2 regions of the Streptomyces sp. NPDC002793 genome follow, and region 1 is predicted to be linked to the other one. Evidence: riboswitches for the same ligand, from Rfam matches in the RefSeq annotation. Region 1 holds a riboswitch; the other holds the start of a gene.

Region 1 (15,216 bases):
CGTTGGACAGGGCCTCCGGCGCGAAGTTGGAGCGCTCGACGGCGTACTTGACGTCCTTCGAGGTGATCTCGGTGCCGTCCTCGAACTTCACGCCCTTGCGGAGCGTGTACGTCCAGGTCTTGGCGTCGTCGCTGGCCTTGCCGAGGCTGGTGGCCAGGTCGGGAACGACCTCCAGGCTCTCCTTGCCGGCGGCCGGCTTGAACGTGACCAGTGCACGGGCGTACAGGCGGGAGAAGTTCTGCACCCAGCCGTAGTACGTGTTGCCAGGGTCCAGGGAGTCGGGGCCACTGGAGTGCTCGTACGTGACCGTCCCCCCCTTCTTGTCGGTCGCGTTGACGATGCCCGTCAGACCGGCGTCAGCCTTGGCGTTGCCCCCACCGCCGTTGCTGTCACCGCCCGAGTCAACGCCACTGCAGGCCGATGCGCCGAGCGACACCGCTACGACCATGGCTATGGCCGCTGCTGTCTTTCTGTTCTGCATGCTGAGGAAAGCCCCCTCGCTAGTCCGGTGCGGCACTGCCGCGTTATTACTTGCCACGAGGGTCGAGTGCGTCACGCAGCCCGTCCCCCAGCAGATTGAAGGCCAGCACGGTGATGAAGATCGCCATACCGGGGATGACCATGAACATCGGGTCCACCTCGTAGAGGTCGACCGCCTGCGTGAGCATGCCGCCCCATGACGCCTGCGGCGGTGCGATACCGACGCCGAGGAAGGACAGGGATGCCTCGAAGAGGATGTTCGTGGGGATCAGCAGCGTCGCGTAGACGAGGATCGGCGCGATCAGGTTCGGCAGCAGCTCGCGGAAGAGGATGAACGGGCCGCGTGCACCGAGTGACCTGGCGGCCTCGACGAACTCCCGCTCGCGCAGCGACAGGGTCTGCGCGCGGACGATGCGGCCGATGTAGGGCCAGCTGAAGAAGCCGATCACGAAGATCAGGACCGCGATCCGCAGCGTGAGCCCTTCCATCCCGAAGGCGTTGCCCTGCAGGGAGGCGGAGATGGAGATCGCGAAGAGCAGCAGCGGGAAGGCGAGGAAGGTGTCCATCAGCCGGCTGATGAAGCTGTCCACCCAGCCGCCGTAGAACCCGGCCACGACGCCCATGACGACGCCGATGACGACCGAGAGCAGCGTGGAGCCGACGGCGACCACCAGGGAGACCCAGGAGCCTTCGAGGATGCGCGCCAGGATGTCGCGTCCGGTCTGCGGTTCGACTCCGAGGGGGTGGTCCCAGCTGATCCCGCCGAGGGCGCCCTTGGGTGCCAGCAGGACGGGGTCGACCAGGCTCTGGTTGAACGCGTTGGGGTCGAGCCCGAGGAGGGACTGGAGCGGCTTGGAGAGCACCGCGGTGAGGATCAGCAGCACGACAACGATGCCACCGGCCATCGCGCCCTTGTCCCGCTTGAAACGCGTCCAGGCGATCCGGCCGAGCGAGCGGCCCTCGATCTCCTTGCGCCCGGCGCCTTCCAGCACCGTTTCAGGCGATACGTCCGCCCCGGTGGTCTCGATCGGTGCCGTCATTGCGCTGGAGACCCCTCTCGGCCGACGGTGGCCGGCCTGTGACCGCCGCTGTAGCGGCTCTAACGAAAACATGACAGATGCGATCAGGCATGGCCGAACCACCCCCGTTTGAAAAGGGGGTTCGCCGGGCATGGAGCACCTGCTGTGTGGAGTCTTCAACCACTTTGCGATCACCCGCCAGACCTGACGGGGAATGTTTGCTCAAACGTGATGCTGCCAAGAGGCTTCCGTTATCCGGACAACCGTGCTTGGTGAGCGGACGTCTCGGTCGCTAAACCGCGATAACGGACATGACGCCCAATTGCGTTGTTCGGGTGGCTCATTGACTGCCGGTCGGGGTGCGGCGGCCGGAGCGCGCAACGGGCCGCGGCCAGGTCCGCTCAGTACGCGTGCGGTGCCGCGCCGGTGGCCGGCGGGTAGCCGTAACCGGTGGTCGCGGGCGCCGGGGCGTGGGCCTCGCGGTCGTAGAACGGCCGGGAGTTGGCGTTGAGCCACATCGCGACGGGGTCGTACTCGTCGGAGAGCGAGACCGTGGACACGGGCAGCCCGTCGGGCACCACGCCGATCGACTGCTGCATCATCGCGCGGACGGCGTCGACGGACGGACGGCCGGTGTCGTAGAGGTCGAGCCCGATCGCGAGGTACGGGACGCCGAGCGCCGGCTGCACCCAGGCGCGACGCAGCGCGCGGACAGCGGGGGTGCGGTGGGCGTTGTGCGACAGCAGGGCGTAGAACTGCGGGATGTCGATGGCGGGTTCGGTGAGCCGCAGCGGACCCGCGGGCATCCGGTCGAGGCCGGTGGCGATGCGGCGCAGGTCCAGCCAGGGGATGCCGACACCGCCGCCGGGGGCGTGCGGGTTGAGCCAGATGCCCCAGCGGTCGGGGAAGAGGGCACGGGCGATGTCGCGGCCGGTGGTCACCTCGTGGGCCCTGTTCCAGCCGCTGGCCGCGAGCTCCTGGGCGGAGGTCACGCACGGGGCGTAGCCCATGCCCTCGATCTCCATGTTGCCGTACTGGGCGTCGGGCGAGCCCGCCGTGCCGTGCCAGAGGAGCATCCAGACCGGGCCGTCCGCCAGGGAACTCAACAGCGCTTCATACGCGTCGAGCCGCCCGGGGGTCACCCGGCGAAGCATGTGCTCGACCTGCCCGGCCGCCGCGGTGCCTGACGCACTCACCCTGGGTCCCGCCCCTCATCGATTCCGCTGTTCCCGCATGCCGCACGGTGCTGTGGAGCCGCACCCGGGCACACGGGGCGGCTTCGTCATCCAACCAGCTTATGCGCCGCCCCTGACACCCGCTTGACGCCACGTGGCAGCAGGGGCTGCCGGGTTCAGTGCCCGTCGCGCCGGTAGAACGGGCGCACCTGCTCCCGCATCCAGTCGCCGACCGGGTCCTGTGCCACGTCGAGCAGGAGGAGGTTGACCGGCCAGGGCACCTGGACCCGGCCCAGCGCGCGGCCCAGGGCGTCCAGGGGCACCCCCTGCTCCGCCGCCTCCCGTACGGCGAACTCGACGCCGACGAAGAGGACGGGGCTGTCGCCCTCGATGCTGGCCAGCGTCCGGCGCGCGGTGCTCACCACACCGGTCTCCTGGAACTCGGCGGACACCGCGGACAGGAAGTCGACGGGGTCCTCCTTCCAGTCCGGTTCGTAGAGCCGCACCCGGCCGCCGCTCGCGGGACCGTCCAGCGGGGTGCGCCCGGCCCGGCAGAGCTCGGCGACGGCGGGCGGCGGCAGGGGTACCCCGACGGCTCCGCCCGGGTTGACCGCGATGCCGAGCTGCGGGGGCAGTCCCCGGGCGAACTCGCGTGCGGGCGCGACGGTGAAGGAGAGGTGGGTGCCGACGCACTGGAGGAACTGCGCCTCGGAGCTGAACACGGGGACGTACGCGCCGCCGCCGATGTCGACCGTCGGCAGATCGAGGTCCGCGCTGTCGGGACCGCCGCCGTTCGGCAGGGGTACCCAGACCTGGCTGCGGCCGAGCACCTCGACCAGCCGCCCTGCCGCCCCGGGCACCCCGAGCGAGGCGCTGAGCACTTCTTCGAGCTCGTTGGCCGGCCACCCCTGCGGTGCGTGCGACGGGGCCTGGGCCTGAGCCGGAATGTCCACGGTGTCTGTGTCCCTTTCTCGCCATGCTGTGCGGCTGAAACCTTAGACCGGTCTGCGTGCCGAGGGCAGATCCGCAGGCGGGCACCGTGCCCGGGGCCATCGTCCGTCCAGATTCCGGACAGCCGGAAGGAGGTCCGCGAACTGTGCGTATGCGAACGGTGACGCCCCGGGCGGGCCTTCGCCTCGTCTACTCCTGCGGGAGCCGGGCCCCCGGGAAGGCGATCCTGCCGATCGCGGCCGCCGCCTCCCGGTCGAGCAGCACCGCCGAGGCGCACCCCGGAGGCAGCAGACCGCTCTCGGTGTCGCGCAGCAGCCGGCCGACCGCGCGCCGGTGCCGGGCGAACGCGTATCCGGACACTCCGCGTCCCCGCTCCCGCTGCCCCTGTCTGGCCACGCGCGGGGTGACGTCGAGCAGGACCAGGTGCAGGGCGCTGCCCCTGCGCCCCGCCTCGCGCGCCAGCCAGCGCCGCACCCAGGCCTGAGTGCCGCAGTCGTGCACGACGACGGATCCGCCCGACCGCAGGGCCCGCCACAGCCCGGCGTAGTGGGCGGCGCGCACCAGGGGGCGGTAGAGGGCGTAGGGGAGTAATCCGGGCAGCATCGCCGCCCAGCGGTCCCGGGTGTCCTGGGAGTCGATCGCGTACTCCTCGACCGCCCGCCGGATCAGCGTCGACTTGCCGCTGCCGGGCAGCCCGGAGACCACCACCACGTCGCCCGCCGCGAAGTCCAGGACCCGCGGCCCGCCGCGGCCCCCGCCCCGCAGATCACGCACCACCGGAGTCCGCCCGCCCGTCTGCTCCTGGGCGGGCACGCCCGGCTGCTGGGGCATCGCACCGCGTGCCGCCCCCGCGCTAGTCGCGTAGTGCTGCAACGTCATCGCCTTCCCCCTGCCGAGTCACCCATCTGACCTGCCCAAGAAGTGTAAAGAAAAGGTAATGCGGCACAACCGGTTACACCCGGACGTGTCGGGACCGGCACCGGTCCCGACCGCGCCGCCCCACTCTCCCCCAATGCGTGCGATGATGACCCCGCCAACTGCATACCGGCCGTTTGAATCCGCGCGGGAGAGTCCCGGTCACCGTGTGCGCCGGGCGCCGAAGGAGCAAGTTCCTCCCTTGAATCTCTCAGGCCCCGTACCGCGTGGATGAGGCAGATCTGAAAAGCGGGCCGCTGCGCGGCTCCACCCAAGGTGCAAGCCGACCCTGACCGGGCTGTCTCGGCCAGGACCCTTTCAGGGGCTCTCGGCGAACCTCTCAGGTTCCGATGACAGATGGGGAGGGAACCACCCCCTGTCGTCATGCCCTGGAGCCATGTCCATGAGCACTGCCCCCCGTCTCACCGCCCTCGATGCCCTGCATCGGTCCCTGGGCGCGACCATGACCGACTTCGCCGGCTGGGACATGCCGCTGCGGTACGCCAGCGAGCGCGACGAGCACAACGCCGTACGCACCCGGGCCGGCCTCTTCGACCTGTCCCACATGGGCGAGATCACCGTCACCGGCCCGCAGGCGGCGGCCTTCCTGAACCACGCGCTGGTCGGCAACATCGCGACCGTCGGCGTGGGCCGGGCCCGCTACACGATGATCGTCGCGGAGGACGGCGGGATCCTGGACGACCTGATCGTCTACCGCCTCGGCGAGACCGAGTACATGATCGTCGCCAACGCGGGCAACGCCCAGCTCGTCCTCGACACCGTCACCGAGCGCGCCGAGGGCTTCGACGCCGAGGTGCGGGACGACCGCGACGCGTACGCGCTGCTCGCCGTCCAGGGTCCCGACTCCCCCGCCGTACTGAAGTCGGTCACGGACGCCGACCTCGACGGACTGAAGTACTACGCCGGATTCCCCGGAACGGTCGCCGGCGTCCCCGCGCTCATCGCTCGTACGGGTTACACCGGTGAGGACGGCTTCGAGCTCTTCGTGGCCCCGGCCCACGCCGAGCAGCTCTGGAAGGCCCTGACCGAGGCCGGCGCGCCGTACGGCCTGATCCCCTGCGGGCTCTCCTGCCGCGACACGCTCCGCCTCGAGGCGGGCATGCCGCTGTACGGGCACGAGCTGACCACGGCGCTGACGCCGTTCGACGCGGGGCTGGGCAGGGTCGTCAAGTTCGAGAAGGAGGGCGACTTCGTCGGCCGCGAGGCACTGTCCGCCGCGGCCGTGCGGGCGGAGACCAGCCCGCCGCGCAAGCTCGTCGGCCTGGTCGCCGAGGGCCGCCGGGTCCCGCGCGCCGGTTACCCCGTGGTGGTGGGCGGGGAGGTCGTCGGCGAGGTCACCTCCGGCGCGCCGTCGCCCACCCTGGGCAAGCCGATCGCCATGGCCTACGTGGACGCGGCCCACGCCGCGCCCGGCACCGAGGGTGTCGGGGTCGACATCCGGGGCACGCACGAGCCGTACGAGGTCGTCGCACTGCCCTTCTACAAGCGCCGCAAGTGACGCTGCGCGGCGTACCTGTCGCACAGCGCGCCGCGCACGTGACGCATTCGTGTCTCACACCGTAAGACCACCGTTCATCAGCACTCCCCCGCGTACAGGAGAATTCAGGTCATGAGCAACCCCCAGCAGCTGCGGTACAGCAAGGAGCACGAGTGGCTGTCGGCCCTCGAGGACGGCGTGGCCACGGTCGGTATCACCGAGTTCGCGGCCAACGCGCTCGGTGACGTCGTCTACGCCCAGCTCCCGGAGGTCGGTGACACGGTGACCGCGGGCGAGACCTGCGGTGAGCTGGAGTCGACCAAGTCGGTCAGCGACCTGTACTCGCCGGTGACCGGCGAGGTGACCGCGGCCAATCAGGACGTCGTGGACGACCCGTCGCTGGTGAACTCCGCCCCCTTCGAGGGCGGCTGGCTGTTCAAGGTGCGCGTCGCGGAGGAGCCGGAAGACCTTCTCTCCGCCGACGAGTACACCGCGTTCTCCGGCAACTGAGACCCCAAGGGACCCACTGATGTCGCTTCTCAACTCCTCCCTCCACGAGCTGGACCCGGACGTCGCCGCCGCCGTCGACGCCGAGCTCCACCGCCAGCAGTCCACCCTCGAGATGATCGCCTCGGAGAACTTCGCTCCGGTCGCGGTCATGGAGGCGCAGGGCTCCGTCCTCACCAACAAGTACGCCGAGGGCTACCCCGGCCGCCGCTACTACGGTGGCTGCGAGCACGTCGACGTGGTCGAGCAGATCGCGATCGACCGCATCAAGGCGCTCTTCGGCGCCGAGGCCGCGAACGTCCAGCCGCACTCGGGTGCGCAGGCCAACGCCGCCGCGATGTTCGCGCTGCTGAAGCCGGGCGACACGATCATGGGTCTGAACCTGGCCCACGGCGGTCACCTCACCCACGGCATGAAGATCAACTTCTCCGGCAAGCTCTACAACGTGGTCCCGTACCACGTCGATGACACCGGCGTCGTGGACATGGCCGAGGTCGAGCGCCTCGCCAAGGAGTCGAAGCCGAAGCTCATCGTGGCCGGCTGGTCCGCCTACCCCCGCCAGCTGGACTTCGCCGCCTTCCGCCGCATCGCGGACGAGGTCGGCGCCTATCTGATGGTCGACATGGCGCACTTCGCGGGCCTGGTCGCCGCGGGTCTGCACCCCAACCCGGTGCCGCACGCCCACGTCGTCACGACCACCACGCACAAGACCCTCGGCGGTCCGCGCGGTGGCGTCATCCTGTCGACGCAGGAGCTCGCCAAGAAGATCAACTCGGCGGTCTTCCCCGGTCAGCAGGGCGGCCCCCTGGAGCACGTGATCGCGGCCAAGGCCGTCTCCTTCAAGGTCGCGGCGACCGAGGAGTTCAAGGAGCGCCAGCAGCGCACCCTGGACGGTGCCCGGATCCTCGCCGAGCGCCTGGTGCAGCCGGACGTCACCGAGGTGGGCGTCTCCGTCCTCTCCGGCGGTACGGACGTCCACCTGGTCCTGGTCGACCTGCGCAACTCCGAGCTGGACGGTCAGCAGGCCGAGGACCGGCTCCACGAGCTGGGCATCACGGTCAACCGGAACGCCATCCCGAACGACCCGCGGCCCCCGATGGTCACCTCCGGTCTGCGGATCGGCACGCCGGCCCTGGCCACCCGTGGCTTCCGGACCGAGGACTTCACCGAGGTCGCCGAGATCATCGCGGCCGCGCTGAAGCCCGCGTACGACGCGGACGACCTGAAGGCCCGCGTGATCGCGCTGGCCGAGAAGTTCCCGCTGTACCCCGGCGTCAAGAAGTAACCCGCCGTTTGCACACCGGGTGGGGGCATCGCGCACACTGAACACAGTGAGCCCGGTGCCCCCACCCCTTTGCCCCGCGCTTCCGGGCCCACCCGGCCCGTCCCGCACCACCCGGCGGACAACGACGTCCACCAACGCCTTAGGAGTACCCCCGTGGCCCTCTCGGTCTTCGACCTCTTCTCGGTCGGTATCGGCCCGTCCAGCTCCCACACGGTCGGCCCGATGCGTGCGGCCCGCATGTTCGCCCGCCGCCTCAAGAACGAGGGCCTGCTGGCCCACACCGCGTCGGTCCGGGCCGAGCTGTACGGATCGCTCGGCGCGACCGGCCACGGCCACGGCACCCCGAAGGCCGTCCTGCTGGGCCTGGAGGGCGAGTCGCCCCGCACGGTCGACGTCGAGGGCGCCGACGCCCGCGTCGAGGAGATCCGCGCCTCGGGCCGCATCAACCTCCTCGGGATGCACGACATCCCGTTCGACGCCGACGAGCAGCTGGTCCTGCACCGGCGCGAGACGCTGCCCTACCACGCCAACGGGATGACGGTCCGCGCCTACGACCACGAGGGCGCGCCGCTCCTGGAGAAGACGTACTACTCGGTGGGCGGCGGCTTCGTCGTCGACGAGGACGCCGTGGCCGGCGAGAACCCGATCGTCCCCGACGACACCGTCCTGAAGCACCCCTTCCGCACCGGCGACGAGCTGCTGAGGCTCGCCCGGGAGACCGGCCTGTCCATCTCCTCGCTCATGCTGGAGAACGAGAAGGCCTGGCGCACCGAGGACGAGATCCGCGCCGGGCTGCTGGAGATCTGGCGCGTCATGCAGGCCTGCATCGCGCGCGGCATGTCCCGTGAGGGCATCCTGCCCGGCGGCCTCAAGGTCCGCCGCCGCGCCGCGAACACGGCCAGGCAGCTGCGCGCCGAAGGCGACCCCCAGACGCACGCCATGGAGTGGATCACCCTCTACGCGATGGCCGTCAACGAGGAGAACGCCGCCGGGGGCCGCGTCGTCACCGCCCCGACCAACGGCGCGGCGGGCATCATCCCCGCCGTCCTGCACTACTGGACGAACTTCGCGGCGAGCGGCTGCACCGAGGCCGAGAAGGACGACAGCGTCGTCCGCTTCCTGCTGGCCGCCGGCGCCATCGGCATGCTCTTCAAGGAGAACGCCTCCATCTCCGGCGCCGAGGTCGGCTGCCAGGGCGAGGTCGGCTCCGCCTGCTCCATGGCCGCCGGCGCCCTCGCCGAGATCCTGGGCGGCTCCCCCGAGCAGGTGGAGAACGCCGCGGAGATCGGCATGGAGCACAACCTGGGCCTGACCTGCGACCCGGTGGGCGGCCTCGTCCAGATCCCGTGCATCGAGCGCAACGGCATGGCGGCGGTCAAGGCGGTCACTGCGGCCAAGATGGCACTGCGCGGCGACGGCAGTCACAAGGTCTCCCTGGACAAGGTCATCAAGACCATGAAGGAGACGGGCGCCGACATGTCCGTGAAGTACAAGGAGACCGCGCGGGGCGGGCTCGCGGTGAACATCATCGAGTGCTGAGGCCGTAGGCCTCGCTGCGTTCGCTCCTCTCGGTACGGTCATGGGCTCCCGGCTCATCGGATGACCCTTCCGGGGGTACGACACCATGATCGTTCGTGCGGCGTGGTGCCCGGTCGAGCTGCCTGATCGGAGCGCGTGCGGGTAGGCGCCGGGCGGTGGACCGGGCCGTGACGGATCCGCGTCACATCCGGCCCCTACACGGCCATGTGTACCCTGAGGTCAGGATGGTCCGGCCCCTGGCCGTCCTTCCCGGACGTCGGGGAGGAGCACAGGTGCCCGCCCGAGTCGGTGGCACGCGCTGACTCCACGTACCGCGCCGTCACCCTGTGGAACCGATCTGTCGGTCATGTCGCCACGGCGGCGCCACAGATCCGGTCCCCCCTACCGACCCGACCCGTTTCCGTGTTCGACGTGCCGTTCCGACGTCGTCCGCGTGCGGGCGGCGCCGGGAAATGAGGCTTCATGCCGATCACTCGTCCCCCTTCGACGACCGTCCGTCCCGGTTCCGTCCGCGAACGACAGGACCGACGATGACCACGGACACGACGCAGCACACGAGCGGAACCGCCGCACCGGCCGGGGAACGCCGCGCGGGCAGTGACTTCTCCCGCCTCGCCCAGCAGATCAAGGACGCCGGACTGATGCGCCGGCGCCCCTTCTACTACGCCGTGCGCATGGCGCTGGTGACCGCGGCCTACGCGGTGGGCTGGCTGGCCTTCGTGACCGTCGGCGACAGTTGGTGGACGCTGCTCACCGCCGTGTTCCTCGCCGCGGTCTTCGGCCAGGTCGCGCTCGTCGCGCACGACGTCGGTCACCGTCAGGTGTTCCGGCGCAGCCGATCGAGCGCTCTGATCGGGCGGCTGGCCGCCAACGTGGGGATCGGCATGGGCTACGGCTGGTGGCAGGACAAGCACTCCCGCCACCACGCGAACCCCAACCACGAAGAGCTCGACCCCGACGTCGCCCCGGACATCCTGGTCTGGAGCCAGGCCCAGGCCCGCAAGGCCACAGGTCTGCCCCGTCTGCTCGGCAAGGTGCAGGCCTACCTGTTCTTCCCGCTGCTGGCTCTGGAGGGCTTCAACCTGCACGTCGCGGGGGTGCGAGCGCTGGCGGACCGCTCTCTCAAACAACGCGGGACCGAAGGAACCCTTCTGGTCGCGCACTTCGTCCTGTACCTCGGTGCCCTGTTCCTCGTGCTCTCCCCCGGCAAAGCCGTGGTGTTCCTCGTCGTGCACCAGTGCCTGTTCGGCATCTACCTGGGGGCCATCTTCGCCCCCAACCACAAGGGGATGCCGACGCTCACCGGCACCGACCGGCCCGACTTCCTGCGCCGTCAGGTCCTCACCTCCCGCAACGTGCGCGGAAACTGGTTCACGGACGTGGCGCTGGGCGGACTGAACTACCAGATCGAGCACCACCTGTTCCCGAGCATGCCCTCGCCGAACCTGCGCAAGGCGCAACTCCTCGTGCACCGTTACTGCGCCGAACTGGACGTGGCCTACCTCCAGACCTCGCTCATCGCCTCCTACGGGCAGGCGCTCAGGAGCCTGCACCGGGCGGGCAGCCCCCTGCGGCAGCGGTCCCGGCTCGTCTGAGACCGAGGACCACCACGAAAGCGCCGCGCGACGAACGTTTGACAGTCACGCCCCGCGATGACCATCATTCCATTAGTTGACTAATGGAATTGAGGCGAGGCGCGCGTGACGGAGACGAGCAATCGGGGCGACGGCCCGGGCGCATGGGCCCTGGAGGCCCGCGGGCTGGGAAAGCGATACCGGCGCGGCTGGGCACTGCGGGACTGCTCCTTCCGGCTTCCGGCCGGGCGGATCTGCGGTCTCGTCGGGCCCAACGGAGCGGGCAAGAGCACACTGCTGAGCATGGCCTCCCGCCAGGTGGCGCCGACCCAGGGGGAGTTGCGGGTGTTCGGGGTTCCGGTGGGCGATCCCGAGGTGCTGCCGAGGTTCGCGTTCCTCGGTCAGGACAAGCCGATGTTCAAGCGGTTCAGCGTGGCGGACACGCTGCGGATCGGCAGCGAACTCAACCCCGGCTGGGACGAGGCGGCTGCCGAGCGGATCGTACGCGCGGGCAATGTGCCGATGGACGCCGCCGTCGGCACGCTCTCCGGCGGGCAGCGCACCCGCGTCGCCCTCGCACTGGCCTTCGGCAAGCGGCCGGATCTGCTGCTGCTCGACGAGCCGATGGCCGACCTCGACCCGCTGGCCCGCGACGAGATGAGCACCCTGCTGATGGCCGAGGCCGTCGAGCGCGGCACCACGGTGGTGATGTCCTCGCACATCCTGACCGAGCTGGAGGACATGTGCGACTACCTGCTGGTCGTCGCCGACGGCCGGATCCGCATGGCGGGTGACGCCGACGCACTCGTGCCCGCACACGCCCTGGTGACCGGGCTCGCCGAGGACGGCGGCCTGCCCGCGGCTCTCACCCGGCACACGGTCATCGAACAGCGCGTGCAGGGGCGGCAGTTCCAGGCGATGGTGCGGCCCGACGGCCCGCTGTCCGGCGACTGGCAGGTGTCCGAACCCAGCCTGGAGGAAGTGCTGCTCGCGCATCTGCGCTCACCGGACGCCCCCGCGCTGTACACACCCGGCGCGCAGATCGAGACCGAAGGGACCAGGGCCGCATGAGCACCACCCTGACCGGCATCCCCGCCGCACGGACGGCCCGCCCGAGGATGCTGCGCGGACTGACCTGGCTGGTCCTGCGCCAGCACCGGACCACGCTGTTCTGCATCCTCGCCCTGGTGGTGCTCGGCTCACTCTGGATCGTGTACCAGCGCGCCCAGCTGACCGATGCACTCACCGCCGCGGGCTGGCCCGAGAAGACCGTGCCGCAGCCCGTCGTCGGCGGCGCCTACAGCCAACTCACCTCCCTGCTCGGCCTGTTGCCTGTCGCCCTCGCCGTCCTCTTCGGCGCCCCGCTCATCGCGGCCGACCAGGAGCAGGGCACCGCGCAACTCGTCAGCACGCAGTCCGTGACGCGCCGCCGCTGGGTCGCCGCGAAGCTCGGATGGTGCCTCCTGATCACCCTGGTGGCCTGCTCGGCGCTCTCCGCGGTCTTCACCTGGTGGTGGCGGCCCCACCGCTCGGTCCTTCCGGACGTCTGGATGGACACCTCGGTCTTCGACGCCACGGGCCCCGTCCTCCCCGCACTCGCACTGTTCCTCACTGCGGTCGGCTTCACGGTCGGCATCCTGGTGCGCAGGGTCCTGGCCTCCATGGTCATCACGCTCGTCGCCTGCGTGGCCGCGAAGGTCGCCTGGAGCGTGCTCCGGGTCCACCTGGTCGCGCCCCGCACACTCACCTTCCCGCTGGACGCCGAGTTCCCCTCGCGCCTCGACGACGCGTACGAGGTGGACCGCTGGGTCGCGAGCGCCGACGGTCAGCTGTACGGATGGGGTTCGTGTGCCGAGGCGACGGAGAAGGCCACGAACGCGTGCGTCGAGAAGCTGGGCCTCGTCGACAACGTCCACGAGTTCTTCGAGTACGACCAGATGGCCGCCATGCAGTGGACCGGTGCCGGCGTCCTGCTGGCCGGCACCGCCGTACTGACCGCGTTCGCCCTGTGGTGGGCCTCCCGGCGTTCCCTGTGACGATCCCCCCGCCCTCTACGTAAAATGTCATCGATCGAGCGGAAGGTGATGTCCGTGGTCGTGTTCCGCATCGACCGGCGCAGCGGCGTGGCGACGTATCTCCAGATCGTCCGGCAGGTCGAACAGGCCCTGCGGATGGGCGCACTGGAAGAAGGTGACCGGCTGCCCACCGCCGCGCAGGTCGCCGCCTCCATCAAGGTCAACCCGAACACGACGCTCAAGGCCTACCGTGAGCTGGAGCGGGCGGGGCTCGCCGAGGTGCGCCAGGGGGCGGGGACGTTCATCACCCGCACCCTCGCGGATCCGGAGGACGGACCCGAGTGGCCGCTGCGCACCGCGCTGAACGAATGGCTGCACCAGGCGCGCGACGAGGGCCTCGGCCACGAGGAGGTCCAGGCCCTCTTCCGGGCCTCGTTCGAGGCCGCCTATCCCCCGGCCCCGGAGTGCTGAGCTCCGGCCACCGAGGGGCGCCGCGACGACGACGGGTCCGGAGCCTCCGCCGGCGCGGAGGGCCGGACCCCGTCCGCCTGTCCCGTACGGGTCAGGCCTTGTTCTGCGAGGTCCAGAACTCGTCGAAGGTGAGCTCGCCGTCGCCGTTGCCGTCGTGGGCGTTGATGACGGCCTGGGCGACGGTCTCGGTGACGTAGGGGTCACCGAGCTGCGCCATCGCGCTCTTGTACTCCGCGGCCGTGATGCTGCCGTCGCCGTTCTGGTCGAAGCGCTCGAATGCCTTGCGTGCCGACTCGATGTCCGCCACTGTTCCGCCCCTTCGTTGAGCATCGTTGACGAAGGTCAGATTATCCGGCAGCACGGACGGCGGATCCGGCGGGAGACAGCAGCCCGCCGGCCCGTGGGAACGGCGTCAGGACAACAGCTCCGTGGCGGTCACCGCGCGCAGTCGGCGCCGGTCGATCTCGGTGAGGAGCAGGGGCAGTGCGGCGACGGTGTCCCGGTAGCCGAAGTGCAGGCTCACCACGGAGCCGTTACGGAGTTCACCGGCGACCTTGCGGGTGACGGCCGCGACACCGGGCGAGGTGAAGTCGAGGGAGTCCACGTCCCAGGACAGGACGTGCGGGTATCCGGCCCGGCGCGCGAGGTCCTGGACGAGCGGGGTGGCGTACCGGGTGCGCGAGGGCCTGAACCAGGTGCCGATCGAACCGGTGAGCCGGTGCAGACGCCGGGCGCAGCCGGTGATCTCCTCGTACGCCCGTGCCTCGTCCATCGTGTTGATGTCGAGGTGCCCCTGGGTGTGATTGCCGAGGTCATGGCCGCCGTCAAGGATCCGGCGGGCCATTCCGGGGTGCCGGTCGAGCCAGTCGCCGTCGGCCAGGACGGTGAGGCGGGCGCCGGCCCGCTCGGCCAGGGCGAGGGCGGTGCCGGCCAGGGCGGGGTCACCCTGGCCGTGGAAGGTGAGGGCGACGCGGGGGCGGTCGCGGGGGCCGTGCTCGATCTGGACCGGCTGCCCGGGGAAGCGGCGCGGGGCGGCCGGGAGCGCGCCGCCACCGGCCGGCCGGGACGGCCCGGCGCCGCCCGCGCCGTCGCCGTGCCGCACCGTGCGGGCCGGCCGCTGCGGGGTCACGTCCCGCGCGCAGCCCGCCGCGGAGGTGGCCGCCAGCAGGACCCCGGCGGCCGCCCGCAGGGCGCCTCGGCGGAGCACCGGTGTCCTGCGAGCGTCCATGGCCGTCCACCTCGCGGGTCGGTTGGGGATCTTTCCCGGGATCCGACACAGAGTAGGGCGGCATCGGGTGAATTCACGGGTGCGGCCAGGCAGAGCCACCCCCGGCAGTACTCGATGAATCACCGAGTGAACACCACGTGCGTACAGAGATTGTCAGGTGCGTGACCCATCACACCTACGATTCACAAGATAAATGGAATGATTGAGAGATAATTGCCCGATATGCGACTTTGGCTCCACGGTCGCCCGTCTGCCATAGTCGGGGACAGGACCTCCTCCGACCCGAGCCAGGTCCCCCGCGCGGCCGTGGACACCCCCCATTCCGCGGCCCCCGCAGAAGCCCCCGACGCGCCACACCCAGGCCGCGACCGGGGGCTTCCGCGTATCAGCGGTCGGTGGTGCGCATCTCGAACCAGGTGGTCTTGCCGCGCGGTAAGAGATCCACACCCCACCTGTCGGAGAGCTTGTCGACCAGGAAGAGGCCCCGCCCGCTGACGTCCATCTCCCGGACGGGCATCAGGCACGGCAGGCCGCGCGAGGGGTCGCGCACCTCGATCCG
Region 2 (15,216 bases), on a different contig from region 1:
AGGCCGGCGCCTTCGTCAACACCTCGGTGATCTGGGAATCGCGCGGCCAGGCACATCTCTTCGGTGCCCGTGGTGTCTCCGGAATCCTGAACGTCGAGATCACGCCCGAGCTCGCCGTCCGGCTCGCCGGAGCGTATGCGACGACGCTGAAGAAGGGCGCGACGGTGACCACGGCCCGGGACCACTCCCGCGGCGCCCGTGCACTGAAGAGAGCGGTCATCTCGGCGCTGCAGGCCAGTGCCATCGACGTCCGGGACCTGGAGAACGTGCCGCTGCCGGTGGCCCGTCAGCAGACCGCGCGGGGCAGCGCCGGCGGCATCATGATCCGTACCTCTCCCGGCGTTCCGGACTCGGTCGACATCATGTTCTTCGACGAGCGGGGAGCCGACCTCTCCCAGGCGCGGCAGCGGAAGCTGGACCGGGTCTACGCCCGTCAGGAGTACCGCAGGGCCTTTCCCGGAGAGATCGGGGACCTGCACTTCCCGTCGAGCGTCTTCGACTCCTACACGGGGTCCCTGCTCCGCAACGTCGACACGGCGGGCATCGCCGACGCGGGCCTGAAGGTGGTCGTGGACGCCTCCAACGGCAGTGCCGGGCTCGTTCTGCCCAGCCTGCTCGGACGCCTCGGTGTGGACGCGCTGACCATCAACCCGGGACTCGACGAGTCCCGGCCGACCGAGTCCGTCGAGTCCCGGCGTGCGGGGCTGGTCCGCCTCGGCGAGATCGTCTCGTCCGCCCGGGCCGCCTTCGGGGTCCGGTTCGACCCCGTCGGCGAACGGCTGTCCCTCGTGGACGAGCGGGGCCGGATCATCGAGGACGACCGGGCACTGCTGGTGATGCTCGACCTCGTGGCCGCCGAGCGGAGAAGCGGACGGGTCGCCCTGCCGGTGACCACCACGCGCGTCGCCGAGCAGGTCGCGGCGTACCACGGTACTCAGGTGGAGTGGACGACCACGTCACCTGACGACCTGACCCGGGTGGGCCGTGAGGACACCACGATCTTCGGCGGCGACGGGCGCGGCGGCTTCATCGTCCCCGAGTTCAGCAGCGTCTTCGACGGTGCGGCGGCCTTCGTACGACTGATCGGCCTGGTGGCCAGGACACAGCTCACCCTCAGCCAGATCGACGCTCGCATCCCGCGCGCCCATGTGCTGCGGCGCGACCTCGCCACGCCCTGGGCGGTCAAGGGCCTCGTCATGCGCCGGGTCGTGGAGGCCGCGGGCGAGCGGAGCGTGGACACCACGGACGGTGTCCGGGTGGTGGAGACCGACGGCCGCTGGGTGATGGTGTTGCCCGATCCGTCGGAGGCGGTCACCCACCTGTGGGCGGAAGGCCCCGACGACGCCTCGGCACAGGCCCTGCTCGACGAGTGGGCCGCGGTGGTGGACAGCGCGGGCGACTGAGCACCTGACCGTGGGCCCGGGAGCCGAACGCCACGGCTTCCGGGCCCGCGGTGGGGCCATTCGGCGGCAGCGGGCATGACGTGCGACGATGTGCGGCATGTCGCAGCCGCCCCCCGATCGGAGTAGCGCCCCGACGCGTCCTCGCCCCGACGCGTCCATGTCGCTGCTGACCACCGTGATGGAACACAGCCTCGACGAGGGATACGCCGAGGCCTCGGAACGTCGTCGGGCCGAGGGCGGCGACGGGATCCCGCGCACCCTGAAGGCCAAGCTCGGCCTCGCCGGGGGCCTGGTGCTGGCGGCCCTCGTGGTGACACTCGGAGCTGCCGAGGCACAGGTCGCGGCGCCCGTCGTGGCGAAGGAACGCGAAGAGCTCATCGACCGGGTGAACGCGGAGACCTCCACGGCGGACACGCTCGAGGCGGATGTCGAGAAGCTGCGCAAGGACGTCGGCGAGCGGCAGCGCAAGGCACTCCAGGAGCACGGCGGGGACCAGGGCGTCCTGGTGGCTCTGCTGTCCGGGGCCACCCCGGTCGAAGGCCCTGGAGTCAAGCTGGTCGTGGACGACGCGGAGGACACCGACCAGGGCGGTGGCGGGCCCCGGGAGTCCACGGGTTTCGCCGATACCGGGCGCGTACGCGACAGGGACATGCAGCGCGTGGTCAACGGGCTGTGGCAGTCCGGCGCCGAGGCGGTCTCGATCAACGGCCAGCGGCTCACGGCGCTCTCCGCGATCCGGGCGGCGGGCGACGCCATACTGGTCGACAACAGGCCGCTCGTGCCGCCGTACACGGTGCTGGCGGTGGGGGACGGGAAAACGCTCGCCACGGCCTTCCAGGACAGTGCTGACGGCCAGTATCTTCAGGCCCTGCACGAGAGCTTCGACATCCGCACCAGCATCTCCGAGCAGGAGAAGGTGCGTCTGCCGGCCGCGCCCAGCCTGATCGTACGTACAGCAGAGCCTCAGGCCGCAGACACGGGCAGTGGTGCGGCAGACACAAGGAAGGGCACATCGTGATCGCCGTACTGGGCCTCGTCGTGGGAGTCGTGGTCGGACTGTTGGTCCGGCCCGAAGTGCCGGCGGTGGTCGAGCCCTATCTGCCGATCGCCGTGGTGGCCGCGCTCGACGCCGTCTTCGGCGGCCTGCGGGCGATGCTCGACGGCATCTTCGTGGACAAGGTCTTCGTGGTGTCGTTCCTGTCGAACGTGGTGGTGGCCGCGCTGATCGTCTTCCTCGGTGACAAGCTCGGCGTCGGAGCCCAGCTGTCGACCGGAGTGGTGGTCGTGCTCGGCATCCGGATCTTCTCCAACGCCGCGGCCATCCGTCGGCACGTCTTCCGGGCGTGAGGCCGATGAACGACGAACAGAACCCGCGCGGCGAGCGGAGCCCCGGACGGAAGCTCACCGGGGCTCTCCCGGCCGAGGCGCCCGCAGCGGAACCGCCGCCCCCGCCGGCCCCTTCCGAGGAGATCTCAGGCCGTCAGAGGCTCCTGGCAGGGCTCTGGCCGCCCCGGGTCAGCCGGGCCCAACTGGTCGTGGCGCTGCTGCTGTTCGTCCTCGGACTGGGGCTGGCCATCCAGGTCAGGTCCAACAGCGACAACAGCGCCCTGCGCGGCGCCCGTCAGGAGGACCTGGTCCGTATCCTCGACGAACTCGACAACCGCACCCAGCGCCTCGAGGACGAGAAGCAGCGCCTCGACGACCAGCGGACGGAACTCGAGAACAGCTCCGACCAGGCGGAGGAGGCGCGCAAGCAGACGCTGGAGAAGGAGCGGCAGCTCGGTATCCTGGCCGGTACGGTCGCGGCGCACGGGCCGGGCATCACGCTGACCATCAGTGACCCGAGCGGCGCGGTGGAGGCCGACATGCTCCTGGACACCGTGCAGGAGCTGCGGGCCGCGGGCGCCGAGGCGATCGAGGTCAACGGCGTTCGAGTGGTGGCCGGCACATATTTCTCCGGTGACGGGGGAGAGTTGAGAGTCGACGGCCGGAAGATCGAGGCGCCCTACGCGTTCGAGGTCATCGGCAAGCCGCAGGACCTGGAGCCGGCTCTGAACATCCCTGGAGGCGTGGTGCAGACCCTCATGGGGGAGCAGGCCACGGCGGAGGTGGTGCGCGCCGACGACATCGTCGTGGACGCCTTGCGACCGGCGAAGCAGCCTGATTACGCTCGGTCGTCACCCCAGTGAGGCGGGGGCGCGTGGTGTTCGAAGGACACGGCCGCAAGGTTGCGGGGGGTCGGCGCAACGGATCGGTGACGCGTGGTGGAAACTGTCGGGTGGATACGGACGTTGTGAAGATGTCCGGGTCGGCAGGTGTGTTCATTCAGGGTTCGTCCTGCCCCACGGGCGGGTCTATTTCGGTCAAGGGGAAACGCCCGTGAAGTTGTTTGCGAAGTTGTTCGGTAAGAGCGCCCGCGAGGACAGCAACAACGCTGCCCGCCACCGCGCTCCGCGTCAGGGTGCCGAGGAGCAGGGTTCGGAGCGCCCGCTCTTCCGCGACGAGGTCCAGGGTGCCGCCGGTGGGTCCGGCGCGTCGTCCGTTGACCCCGGAGGTGCAGGACGCATAGGTTTCGGGGACTCATCGACCTCGAGTACGGGTGGAGGGTTCACCTCCGCTCCGGAGGGCTCGTCCATGACGGTTTGTACGAGGTGCGGGCATCGCAATGCCGAGGCCAGCCGGTTCTGCTCCAACTGCGGTGCACCGCTGAGGGGCGGAGTGCCCGAGCGTGCCTCGGAGACGACCTCGACCATCTCGATCTCCGGAATCGAGGCGTACGAGGCCGAGGTCACGGGCCAGACAGCCCTTCCGTCGCTCTCCCCGGAGGCCCAGGCCGCCGTCGATGCCCTGCCCGCCGGTTCCGCGCTGCTGGTGGTGCGGCGCGGCCCGAACTCGGGCAGTCGCTTCCTGCTGGACGGTGACCTCACGACGGCCGGCCGCCACCCGCAGAGCGACATCTTCCTCGACGACGTGACCGTGTCGAGGCGTCATGTCGAGTTCCACAGGAGCCCGGAGGGTAGTTTCACCGTGGGCGATGTCGGCAGCCTCAACGGCACCTACGTCAACCGCGAGCGCATCGATTCCGTCGCGCTGACCAACGGCGACGAGGTCCAGATCGGGAAGTACCGGCTGGTCTTCTACGCGAGCCAGCGGGGCGTGTGACCTCCTCCGGACTTCGTCCGGGGGGACCCTCAGGAAGGTCCATGCTGCGAACACCCACAGGCGGTGCCGGTAACGGCACCGCCGCCGCAGGCGAACGCGCGATGAGCATCGGCACGGTGCTTCTGCAGCTGCGCGACGAGTTTCCCGAAGTCACCATTTCCAAGATCCGCTTCCTGGAGGCGGAAGGGCTCATCGAGCCTCAGCGGACGCCGTCGGGCTACCGGAAGTTCAGCCCTGCCGACGTCGAGCGGCTGGCACAGGTACTGCGCATGCAGCGGGACCACTACCTGCCGCTCAAGGTCATCCGTGAGCACCTGGAAGCCCTGGCCCGCGGTGAGCAGGCGGTACTGCCGTCCGGAGGCGGACAGGGCGAATCCGTCGACCCCTTCCGTGACCCGGGCCAGGGACAGGCCACCGCCGCCCGTATCGGCCGCTCCGAGCTCCTGGCTGCCGTCGAGGCGGACGAGGAGCAGCTCGACGAGTGGGAGGCGTACGGGCTGATCGTGCCCGCTTCCGGGGGCAGCTACGACGCCGAGGCGGTGACTGTGGCGCGTCTGGTGTCGGACCTGGGAAGATTCGGCCTGGAACCTCGGCATCTACGGGCCATGAAGGCGGCCGCGGAGCGTGAGGCCGGGCTGGTCGAGCAGGTTGTCGCACCGCTGCGGAGGCATCGGAACCCGCAGACCAGGGCCCATGCGGAGGCCACCGCGAGGGAGCTCGCGGAGCTCTCGGTACGGCTCCACGCCGCGCTCGTGCAGAGCGCCCTGAAGGCCGGCTTCCACTGAGGGCGGAGGAGCCCGACTATCCAAACATGGCGGGCACGTCCTAGGGTTGCTGTGTGAACGAGCTCGACGTTGTGGGTGTCCGGGTGGAAATGCCCTCCAACCAACCGATCGTGCTCCTGCGTGAAGTGGGAGGCGACCGGTACCTCCCTATTTGGATCGGCCCTGGGGAAGCGACCGCGATCGCCTTCGCCCAGCAGGGCATGGCTCCGGCCAGGCCGCTGACCCATGATCTCTTCAAGGATGTGCTCGAGGCGGTAGGCCAGGAGCTCACCGAGGTCCGCATCACGGACCTACGGGAAGGGGTTTTCTACGCGGAGCTGGTCTTTGCCAGTGGGGTCGAGGTGAGCGCGAGGCCTTCCGACGCCATAGCGCTCGCCCTGCGCACCGGTACGCCGATCTACGGCAGTGACGGTGTGCTGGACGACGCGGGCATCGCCATTCCGGACGAGCAGGAGGACGAGGTGGAGAAGTTCCGCGAGTTCCTCGACCAGATCTCGCCGGAGGACTTCGGTACCAATAGTCAGTGACCGTCCCACGGTGGCGGTGTCAGCGCATCCGACAAGCCGTTCCCCGGAATCAGTCAAGGGAAACCACCCTCAGGGTGATTATCACTCGGCGTGCCGAGTGTGGCGATCGTTGACGCACCCCTGGTGACTGCCTACCTTCGAGGTGGCAGGTCAAGGACGGAGGTCGGCGTGAGAAGCAGCGGCGACGGTACGGTCGCGGGTGGGCCGTATCGGCAGCACGGCAGTGCGGCCGACCATTCCATCAGACAGCCGGTTCAGCCGGCGGTGGTGGCAGCGGACGGTGTGGCATTGGCAGGGGACATCGGCTACCGGGGGCCGACAGCGTGCGCGGCGGCCGGGATCACCTACCGTCAGCTCGACTACTGGGCGCGTACAGGGCTGGTCGAACCGAGCGTGCGTCCGGCGTACGGGTCGGGGACACAACGTCTCTACAGTTTCCGGGACGTTGTCCTCCTCAAGATCGTCAAGCGGTTCCTGGACACGGGGGTCGCCCTCCAGAACATCCGCACCACCGTTCAGCACCTCAGAGCCCGCGGATTCACGGATCTCGAGCGGATGACCCTGATGAGCGACGGGGCGACGGTCTACGAGTGTTCCTCGCCCGACGAGGTCGTGAACCTGCTCCAGGGCGGCCAGGGCATTTTCGGCATCGCCGTGGGCGTCGTCTGGAAGGACGTCGACGCCGCCCTGTCCCAGCTGCACGGGGAACGCGTCGGTACAGGGGAGACCCTGATCGGTCACAACCCCACCGACGAGCTGGCACGACGGCGCAACCGCGCGGGCTGACACACCGGGGCAGGGCGGGGCGGCGCGGGTGCAGGGCGGGGCGGTTGTCAGTGCCGTAGGGCAGCATCGGTTCCTGTGAGAGCCGCGCCGACCATCCTGCATCTGGACATGGATGCCTTCTACGCCTCCGCGGAGCAGGCGGCGAAGCCCAGCCTCCGCGGCAAGCCCGTGGTGGTGGGCGGTCTGGGTATGCGCGGTGTGGTCGCCACCGCCTCGTACGAGGCTCGTCGGCTGGGCGTCCATTCGGCGATGCCGATGGCACAGGCGAGGCGACTCGCGCCCAACGCCGCCTATCTCGTCCCGCGTTTCGCGCTCTACCGGACGGTGAGCGACCAGGTGATGGAGCTGCTCGGACGGCTGTCACCGCTCGTCGAGCCGCTCAGCCTGGACGAGGCCTTCGTGGACCTGGAGGCCGGGGGCGTCGCCGAGGACTCGGCTTCCGCGCGAGCGATCGGTGGGCAGCTGCGCACCGTGATCAGGGACGTCACCGGACTCAGTGGATCCGTCGGGCTGGCCGGCTCCAAGATGCTGGCCAAGATCGCCTCCGAGGAAGCGAAACCGGACGGGCTGCTGCTGATCGAACCCGGCACCGAGCGTGAGCTCCTGGCGCCCATGTCCGTACGCATCCTCCCGGGTGTGGGACCCGCCACCGGTGACCATCTCCGGCGCGCGGGCATGACCCTCGTCAGCCACCTAGCGGAGGCGGGCGAGGCGGAGCTCGTGCGGCTGCTGGGCAGGGCGCACGGGGTCGCGCTCCACCGCATGGCGCAGGGCCACGACGACCGTCCCGTCGTAGCGGAACGGGACGCCAAGTCCGTGTCGGTCGAGGACACCTTCGACGTGGACCTGCACGACCGCGTGCGCGTCAGGGCGGAGGTGGTGCGGCTAGCCGACCGTTGCGTGCGGAGGCTGCGGGATGCGGGAAGGTCCGGGCGGACCGTCGTCCTCAAGGTCCGCCGCTACGACTTCTCGACGCTCACCAGGTCCGAAACCCTGCGCGGCCCCACCGACGACCCCACGGTGGTCAGGGAGGCCGCTGGGCGCCTTCTGGAGGCCGTGGACACGACCGGTGGCGTACGACTGCTCGGAGTGGGTGTCACGGGGCTGGCGGACTTCACACAGGAGGACCTGTTCGCCCAGGCGGCCGACGCTGAGCACGCCGCCGAGGAGTCAGCGGCTGCCGACGCCGCCCCGGACGAGCGGGACACCGGGGCGGAGGGGGCGGAGGAGACCCGGGAGAGCGGGGAGCCGCCGGCCTCGCGGCGCTGGCAGGCCGGCCACGACGTACGGCACGGCGTCCACGGACACGGCTGGGTGCAGGGCAGCGGCGTCGGCCGGGTCACCGTGCGTTTCGAGGAACCCTGGACGCCTCCCGGCCGGGTGCGCACGTTCCGCATCGACGATCCGGAGCTGGAGCCGGCCGATCCGCTGCCCCTGGTGCGGGATCCGGCGGACTACTCCTCGTGGCCGGCGAGCTTGCCGAAGTCCCTGTCGGGCCCCGTCCCGGCAGAGGGCGAGGGCGAGGTGTCCAGTCCGTAGTGACGGTAGAGCTGCAGCTCCTGCTCCGGAGACAGATGGCGGCCCACACCGAAATCGGGCGCGTCCCTGATCAATGCCCGGTCGAAGGGGACCATCAGCGAACCGTCGACGAATTCGCTCGGCTCCAGCGGGACGAAGGCGTCCCTGGTGAAGAGACCGGTGCGTACGGCCGCCCACTCCGGTACGCCGGTGGCGTCGTCGAGATAGACCTCGTCCACCGTCCCGATCTTGGCACCTTGACGGTCGAAGGCCTTGCGGCCGATCAGGCTGCGCGGATCGATGTCGGTCTGCACGGTGCCTCCCACTGGTCACGACGGCATCAGGTGGTCGCGGCTGCTCCACAGGCACTACGAAAGGCCAGATCGCGGTCGGCGGCCACTCGGGACGGCCCGCTCCGGGCTCGCTGGTAGGCTGGGAAACGGCTGCTGACCCTGTGCGGGAGAGTCCTTCGGAGCGATCCGGAGGCGCCGAAGGAGCAACTCCTCCCCGGAATCTCTCAGGCCCCCGTACCGCACGGACGAGGTCACTCTGGAAAGCAGGGCGGAATCCGTACGGGCACGTGCCACGACGGGAACCTCCCTCACCGACGGTGAAAGCCGGTACGCCCCAGGGGCGCGCCGGTGAAGCTCTCAGGTCGAGATGACAGATGGGGAGGCCGTTCGGGCAGCCACGCCGTGGCGCCCCTCGCAGGTCGTGACAGACCAGGAGGCCTCCACCATGACCCCCCGTCGCACTCCGCTCTCCCAGCTGGAGCAGGGCATTCCGTTCGAGCAGCGCCACATCGGGCCCGATGCCGGGGCACAGGCGAAGATGCTCGCCCAGGTCGGCTACGGCTCCCTCGACGAGCTCACCGCCGCCGCGGTGCCCGACGTGATCAGGAGTGCCGAGGCGCTGAACCTCCCCGGGGCCCGCACCGAGGCCGAGGTCCTCGCCGAGCTGCGCAGCCTCGCCGACCGCAACCAGGTGCTCGCACCGATGATCGGGCTCGGCTACTACGGCACGTTCACCCCGCCGGTGATCCTGCGCAACGTCATGGAAAACCCTGCCTGGTACACGGCCTACACGCCCTACCAGCCGGAGATCTCCCAGGGCCGGCTGGAGGCCCTCCTGAACTTCCAGACGATGGTCGCCGACCTCACCGGGCTGCCGACCTCGGGTGCCTCGCTCCTCGACGAGGGGACGGCCGCAGCCGAGGCCATGGCACTGGCCCGACGTGTCGGCAAGGTGAAGGGCGGCGTCTTCCTGGTCGACGCCGACACCCTGCCGCAGACGATCGCGGTGATCGAGACCCGCGCCGAGCCGACCGGTGTCGAGGTCGTCGTCGCCGACCTCGCCGAGGGCATCCCGGCGGAGATCGCCGAGCGCGGCGTCTTCGGTGTGCTGCTCCAGTACCCGGGTGCCTCCGGTGCCGTGCGGGACATCAAGCCCGTCATCGACCAGGCGCACGAGCTGGGCGCGATCGTGTCCGTCGCCGCCGACCTGCTGGCCCTCACCCTGCTCACCTCGCCCGGCGAGCTGGGCGCGGACATCGCCGTCGGCACCACGCAGCGCTTCGGCGTCCCGATGGGCTTCGGCGGACCGCACGCCGGCTTCATGGCCGTGCGCGAGAAGTTCGCCCGCAGCCTGCCCGGCCGTCTCGTCGGGGTCTCCGTCGACGCGGACGGCGACAAGGCCTACCGGCTGGCACTGCAGACCCGTGAGCAGCACATCCGCCGCGAGAAGGCCACCAGCAACATCTGCACGGCGCAGGTCCTGCTCGCCGTCATGGCCGGCATGTACGCCGTCTACCACGGGCCCGAGGGGCTGCGGACGATCGCCCGGCGCACCCACCGGTTCGCCACCGTCCTGGCAGAGGGGCTGCGTTCCACCGGGACCGAGATCGTGCACGACACGTACTTCGACACCCTCACGGTCCGCGTGCCGGGTGCGGCAGCCGACGTGGTCGCCGGCGCGCGTGAGCGCGGTGTGAATCTGCGCCTCGTCGACGCCGACCACGTCTCCGTCGCGTGTGACGAGACCACCACCCGCGCCCGGATCGCCGCGGTCTGGGCCGCCTTCGGGACCAGTGGCGACGTCGAGGCGCTGGACGCCGAGGCGGCCGACGTGCTCCCCGAGGCACTGCTGCGCACCGACGACGTCCTCACCCACCCGGTGTTCCACCGGTACCGCTCCGAGACGGCGATGCTGCGTTACCTCCGCAAGCTCGCCGACCGTGACTACGCGCTGGACCGCGGGATGATCCCGCTCGGCTCCTGCACCATGAAGCTCAACGCCACCGCCGAGATGGAGTCGATCACCTGGCCCGAATTCGGTGCGCTGCACCCCTTCGCGCCGGCGGACCAGGCACAGGGCTTCCTCACCCTCATCCGTGAGCTGGAGGAGCGTCTCGCCGAGGTCACCGGTTACGACGCCGTGTCCATCCAGCCCAACGCCGGCTCGCAGGGCGAATTCGCCGGGCTGCTGGCCGTGCGCGCGTACCACCGGGCCAACGGGGAGCACGGGCGCACCGTCTGCCTGATCCCGTCCTCCGCGCACGGCACCAACGCCGCGAGCGCCGTGATGGCCGGGATGAAGGTCGTCGTGGTGAAGACCGCCGACGACGGCGAGGTCGACATCGTGGACCTGCGTGCCAAGATCGCGGCCCACCGCGACGAACTCGCCGTCCTCATGATCACCTACCCCTCCACGCACGGTGTCTTCGAGGAGCACGTCGCCGACATCTGCGGCGAGGTGCACGACGCCGGCGGCCAGGTGTACGTGGACGGTGCCAACCTCAACGCGCTGGTGGGTCTCGCCAAGCCGGGACACTTCGGCGGTGACGTCTCCCACCTCAACCTGCACAAGACCTTCTGCATCCCGCACGGCGGCGGCGGTCCGGGCGTCGGTCCGGTCGGCGTGCGCGCCCACCTGGCGCCGTACCTCCCCAACCACCCCCTCCAGCCCGCGGCGGGTCCGGAGACCGGCGTCGGACCGATCTCGGCCGCCCCGTGGGGTTCGGCCGGCATCCTGCCGATCTCGTGGGCGTACGTACGCCTCATGGGGGGCGAGGGTCTGAAGCGCGCGACGCAGGTCGCCGTCCTCGCGGCCAACTACATCGCCAAGCGCCTCGAACCGCACTTCCCGGTCCTGTACAACGGCCCTGCCGGTCTGGTCGCGCACGAGTGCATCGTGGACCTCCGTCCGATCTCCAAGGCGACCGGCGTCAGCATCGACGACATCGCCAAGCGGCTGATCGACTACGGGTTCCACTCGCCGACCATGTCGTTCCCGGTGGCGGGGACCCTGATGATCGAGCCGACCGAGAGCGAGGACCTCGCTGAGCTCGACCGGTTCTGCGACACGATGATCGCCATCCGGGGCGAGATCGAGAAGGTCGCCTCCGGTGCGTGGAGCGCGGACGACAACCCGCTGCGCAACGCCCCGCACACGGCAGCCGCGCTCGGTGGCGAGTGGAACCACGCCTACACCCGTGAAGAGGCGGTCTTCCCGTCCGGTGTCACGCCCTCGGACAAGTACTGGCCGCCGGTGCGGCGGATCGACGGCGCGTTCGGTGACCGCAACCTGGTCTGCTCCTGCCCGCCGCTGGACGCGTACGACCAGTAGGCCGGATGCGCGTCGGGGCCGGTGCGGGGGACTTCCCCGGGCCGGCCCCTGTGTCCTGTCAGCCGTGCTCAGGCAGCCTTCATCACCCGGCCGCTGTCCAGCGGGCGGTGAGGCGCGATGATCTGCCCGTCCGGGAGCAGCTCTCCGGTGTCCTCGAAGAGCAGGACGCCGTTGCACAACAGGCTCCAGCCCTGTTCCGGGTGGTGGGCCATCAGCCGTGCGGCTTCCCGGTCGTTGGAGTCGGCGGTCGGGCAGGGTGGCTTGTGCTGGCACATGGGCGGGTTCTTTCGCTGTGTCGAGCCGGGTGTCCTGCGGCTTGGCGGGGTGGGCATGGCTGCCCCCGTATCGGTCGGTCCCAGTGTTGCCCTGCGGGCGTCTCCGCGCAGGGATTTCGCGGGAGCCGTTGTTCTCCTCCCGCATCGCGTCACCCGGCCGGACGGTTCGATCCAACTTGACTGTCCGTTCGGATGGTTCGGGGTGACCTGACAGGACTAGTCCGGACGGGAACGGACCCGCCCCCGCCGATGGGACTCGACGGGGGCGGGTACGGGTGCGGAACAGGGTCAGGCGGGCGACCCCAGGAGACCGGGGAGCCCTGGCGCGTCCGGGAGGGGCGCCGGGGTGACGCGCAGAGTCATGACCGGGAGCAGGTCCGCGGCCCGGTGCGGCCGGTGGGCCGTGATCCCCGGGGGCGCGGGTGCCAGGGGCACCAGCACATCGGTCGGTGCGAGGGCGCCGCTGCCCGCGTCCGCCTCGATGTCGTGGTGCAGCCACAGCGTGAACATGTAGAGCTCGGGCACCGACAGCAGACGTGGTTGATAGGGCGTGGCCGTCGACTCCGCCTGCCGTACGGCGAGTTCGGTGGAGGTGATGTAGGGACCCTCGAAGAAGTGCGAGAAGGTCCAGCCGTCGGCGGTGAGCATGGTGTCGGCGGCGGCGACGGCGCGCCCACCGCTTCGGATCAGGAAACGCCAGCCGGCGAGGCGGGTGCGCGGTGCGGCCTCGTTCGGCACGATCCGGTCCAGCACGTGGACGGGAAGCGGGAGTTCGGGGCTCAGCGATCCCTGGACGGACCGGAGAGCGGGTGTGTGGGACTCGCGGACTGCGGTGGGAGAACCGAGTGCCGCGAGAACGCTGCGGAGTGCGGGCGCGGGGGCCGGGAAGACATGCAGCGGCATGGTGGGTCGCCTCTCACTTCGGAGACACGGTGATGCGTGGGCGGGTGCAGACGGCGCTGTCGGCGTGCGGGGCCGGTGACGGGCGGACGGGCCGGTGCGTCAACTCTCTGCCTCGTGCGCAGAGTTTATACGACAAATGTTCACACGATGTTTCGGCTACCCGTTCCACATATTGCACGCAAGGTGGATTTGAGCCTTTGAATTGCGCGGTTTCTGTGGATTCAGGCCACCTCGGGCACCCCTTCGCCAGCTGTTTTCCCGGCGCGGCGGTAGGCTGAAACTCATCGGTGATTCCGTCGTGCTCGTCGATCGCACGCCCTGCATATGCCTCATGCCTTAGGAATGTGCCTCCGGCTTCAGTCATCAGACTACCGGGTGTCCATGTGCCGTGGGGGCGTTACGGATCATCTCGTCGGGGCATTATCGATCGTGATACGAACGGCCTGTGCTTCGGGCCGTCCACTCGAGGAGGGACCTTTCGATGGGTGAGAAGGTCGTGTCGGGTGCCTTTGCCCCGTCCGATCGGCTGGCGTACCGCGAGAAGCTCACCCAGTGCCTGACCGGGCTGGAGAGGCTCCTGTCGGAGCGTAGGTTCGATCGTCCCCGAAATCTCATGGGGCTGGAGATCGAGCTGAATCTCGCGGGTTCGGACGGCATGCCGAGGATGCGGAATGCTGAGGTGCTCCAGCGCATCGCCAGCCGGGACTTCCAGACGGAACTGGGGATGTTCAATCTGGAAGTAAATATTCTTCCTCACCGGTTGAGCGGCCGGGTTTTCGATCAGTTGGCCGAGGAGTTGCGCACGGGGCTGGCATATGCCCACAGGAAGGCCGCGGAGGTGGACGCCGGGATCGTGATGATCGGCATCCTTCCAACCCTCGGACAGGGCGACGTGGTGCCGGCGAACCTGTCGGACGCCGACCGGTACACGCTTCTCAACGATCAAATGGCGGCCGCGCGCGGCGAGGAATTCTCTCTCGATATCGAAGGGGTCGAGCGACTGGTCTCGACCTCCCCCTCGATCGCGCCGGAATCGGCGTGCACGTCGGTCCAATTGCACCTGCAGGTGACCCCGGACCGTTTCGCGGACGTATGGAACGCGGCACAGGCCGTCGCGTCCGTGCAGATCGCCCTCGGGGCGAACTCTCCCTTCCTGTTCGGCAAGGAGCTCTGGCGTGAGTCGAGGCCGCCGCTGTTCCAGCAGGCCACGGACGTGAGGCCGCCCGAACTGCGGAATCAGGGAGTGCGCCCCAGGACCTGGTTCGGGGAGCGCTGGATCAGTTCGGCGTACGAGCTCTTCGAGGAGAACCTTCGGTACTACCCGCCCCTGCTGCCGATCTGCGACGAGGAGGATCCGCTACGGGTCCTGGACGAGGGCGGCGTACCCTCGCTGGCGGAACTCGTCCTGCACAACGGCACGGTCTACCGGTGGAACCGCCCGGTGTACGGGCTGGCCGAGGGCGTACCGCACCTGAGGGTGGAGAACCGGGTCCTGCCCGCCGGCCCCACGGTCGTCGATGTGATCGCCAACGCCGCCTTCTACTACGGTCTGGTGCGCGCGCTCGCCGACGAAACCCGGCCGGTGTGGTCCAAGCTGCCCTTCGGGGCGGCGGCGGAGAACTTCGACGCAGCCTGCCGCCACGGGATCGACGCCGAGCTGCTCTGGCCGCGTCCCGGACGATCCGGCGGTGTGGCGAAGGTGCCCGCCGTCAAGCTCGTCCGGGACGAACTGCTGCCGCTCGCCGCCGCGGGGCTCGACGCCTGGAACATCGAGCCCTCGGACCGCGACCACTACCTCGGCATCATCGAGGAGCGGTGCAGGCTCCGGGTGAACGGCGCCTCCTGGCAGGTGGACACCTACCACCGCGCCCTGGAGGCGGGTCTCGAACGGGAGGGGGCGCTGGCAGCCACCACCCGGCGCTACGGAGAGCTGATGCAGGCCGGGGAGCCGGTGCACACCTGGCCCGTCGGTTTCCCCGCTCCCTGAGGGGCGGGCCGCCCGGGGCCGTCCGGTCTCCGTCGGGCAAGCTATGACGACACATGGCTGACGGCAGGGGCACAGGTGGAGGCGGGGCGCGTGGCTGATTCCAATTCTCACGAGGAGGTGTCCCGACGGACCCTCCGGTCGGAGACGCTGCTCGTACTGGCTCTCTCGCTCGGGGCCAGCGGGGTGTCCGCCCTGATCAGCTTCATCGGGTCGCTGACGAAACCGGGGGGCCTCAAGGACCAGGCG

The links. A riboswitch is a leader RNA that binds a small molecule or an ion and turns the genes downstream of it on or off. The one in region 1 is predicted to bind glycine.
Region 2: it holds a riboswitch for glycine, as region 1 does, so the genes downstream of both, gcvP (aminomethyl-transferring glycine dehydrogenase) here and gcvT (glycine cleavage system aminomethyltransferase GcvT) in region 1, are expected to answer to the same signal.

What each region holds. Positions count from the first base shown of each region.
Region 1 covers NZ_JBEOVL010000009.1:59,241-74,456, forward strand. The annotation lists gene ABT001_RS11045 (ABC transporter substrate-binding protein) at 1-481, opposite strand, end outside; gene ABT001_RS11050 (ABC transporter permease) at 528-1,520, opposite strand; gene ABT001_RS11055 (enhanced serine sensitivity protein SseB C-terminal domain-containing protein) at 1,901-2,695, opposite strand; gene ABT001_RS11060 (enhanced serine sensitivity protein SseB) at 2,851-3,627, opposite strand; gene ABT001_RS11065 (AAA family ATPase) at 3,815-4,504, opposite strand; glycine riboswitch at 4,679-4,776, shown strand; gene gcvT (glycine cleavage system aminomethyltransferase GcvT) at 4,944-6,059, shown strand; gene gcvH (glycine cleavage system protein GcvH) at 6,171-6,548, shown strand; gene glyA (serine hydroxymethyltransferase) at 6,568-7,830, shown strand; gene ABT001_RS11085 (L-serine ammonia-lyase) at 7,984-9,369, shown strand; gene ABT001_RS11090 (fatty acid desaturase family protein) at 9,900-10,964, shown strand; gene ABT001_RS11095 (ABC transporter ATP-binding protein) at 11,070-12,014, shown strand; gene ABT001_RS11100 (ABC-2 membrane transporter-related protein) at 12,011-12,979, shown strand; gene ABT001_RS11105 (GntR family transcriptional regulator) at 13,004-13,429, shown strand; gene ABT001_RS11110 (EF-hand domain-containing protein) at 13,521-13,736, opposite strand; gene ABT001_RS11115 (polysaccharide deacetylase family protein) at 13,842-14,657, opposite strand; gene ABT001_RS11120 (ATP-binding protein) at 15,043-15,216, opposite strand, start outside.
Region 2 covers NZ_JBEOVL010000019.1:128,977-144,192, reverse strand. The annotation lists gene ABT001_RS20610 (sugar phosphate nucleotidyltransferase) at 1-1,403, shown strand, start outside; gene ABT001_RS20605 (DUF881 domain-containing protein) at 1,501-2,421, shown strand; gene ABT001_RS20600 (small basic family protein) at 2,418-2,750, shown strand; gene ABT001_RS20595 (DUF881 domain-containing protein) at 2,756-3,592, shown strand; gene ABT001_RS20590 (FHA domain-containing protein) at 3,783-4,565, shown strand; gene ftsR (transcriptional regulator FtsR) at 4,607-5,350, shown strand; gene ABT001_RS20580 (bifunctional nuclease family protein) at 5,404-5,877, shown strand; gene ABT001_RS20575 (MerR family transcriptional regulator) at 6,046-6,663, shown strand; gene ABT001_RS20570 (DNA polymerase IV) at 6,739-8,202, shown strand; gene ABT001_RS20565 (PRC-barrel domain-containing protein) at 8,118-8,495, opposite strand; glycine riboswitch at 8,629-8,724, shown strand; gene gcvP (aminomethyl-transferring glycine dehydrogenase) at 8,920-11,805, shown strand; gene ABT001_RS20555 (DUF5999 family protein) at 11,874-12,080, opposite strand; gene ABT001_RS20550 (hypothetical protein) at 12,369-12,983, opposite strand; gene ABT001_RS20545 (glutamate-cysteine ligase family protein) at 13,465-14,970, shown strand; gene ABT001_RS20540 (CPBP family intramembrane glutamic endopeptidase) at 15,061-15,216, shown strand, end outside.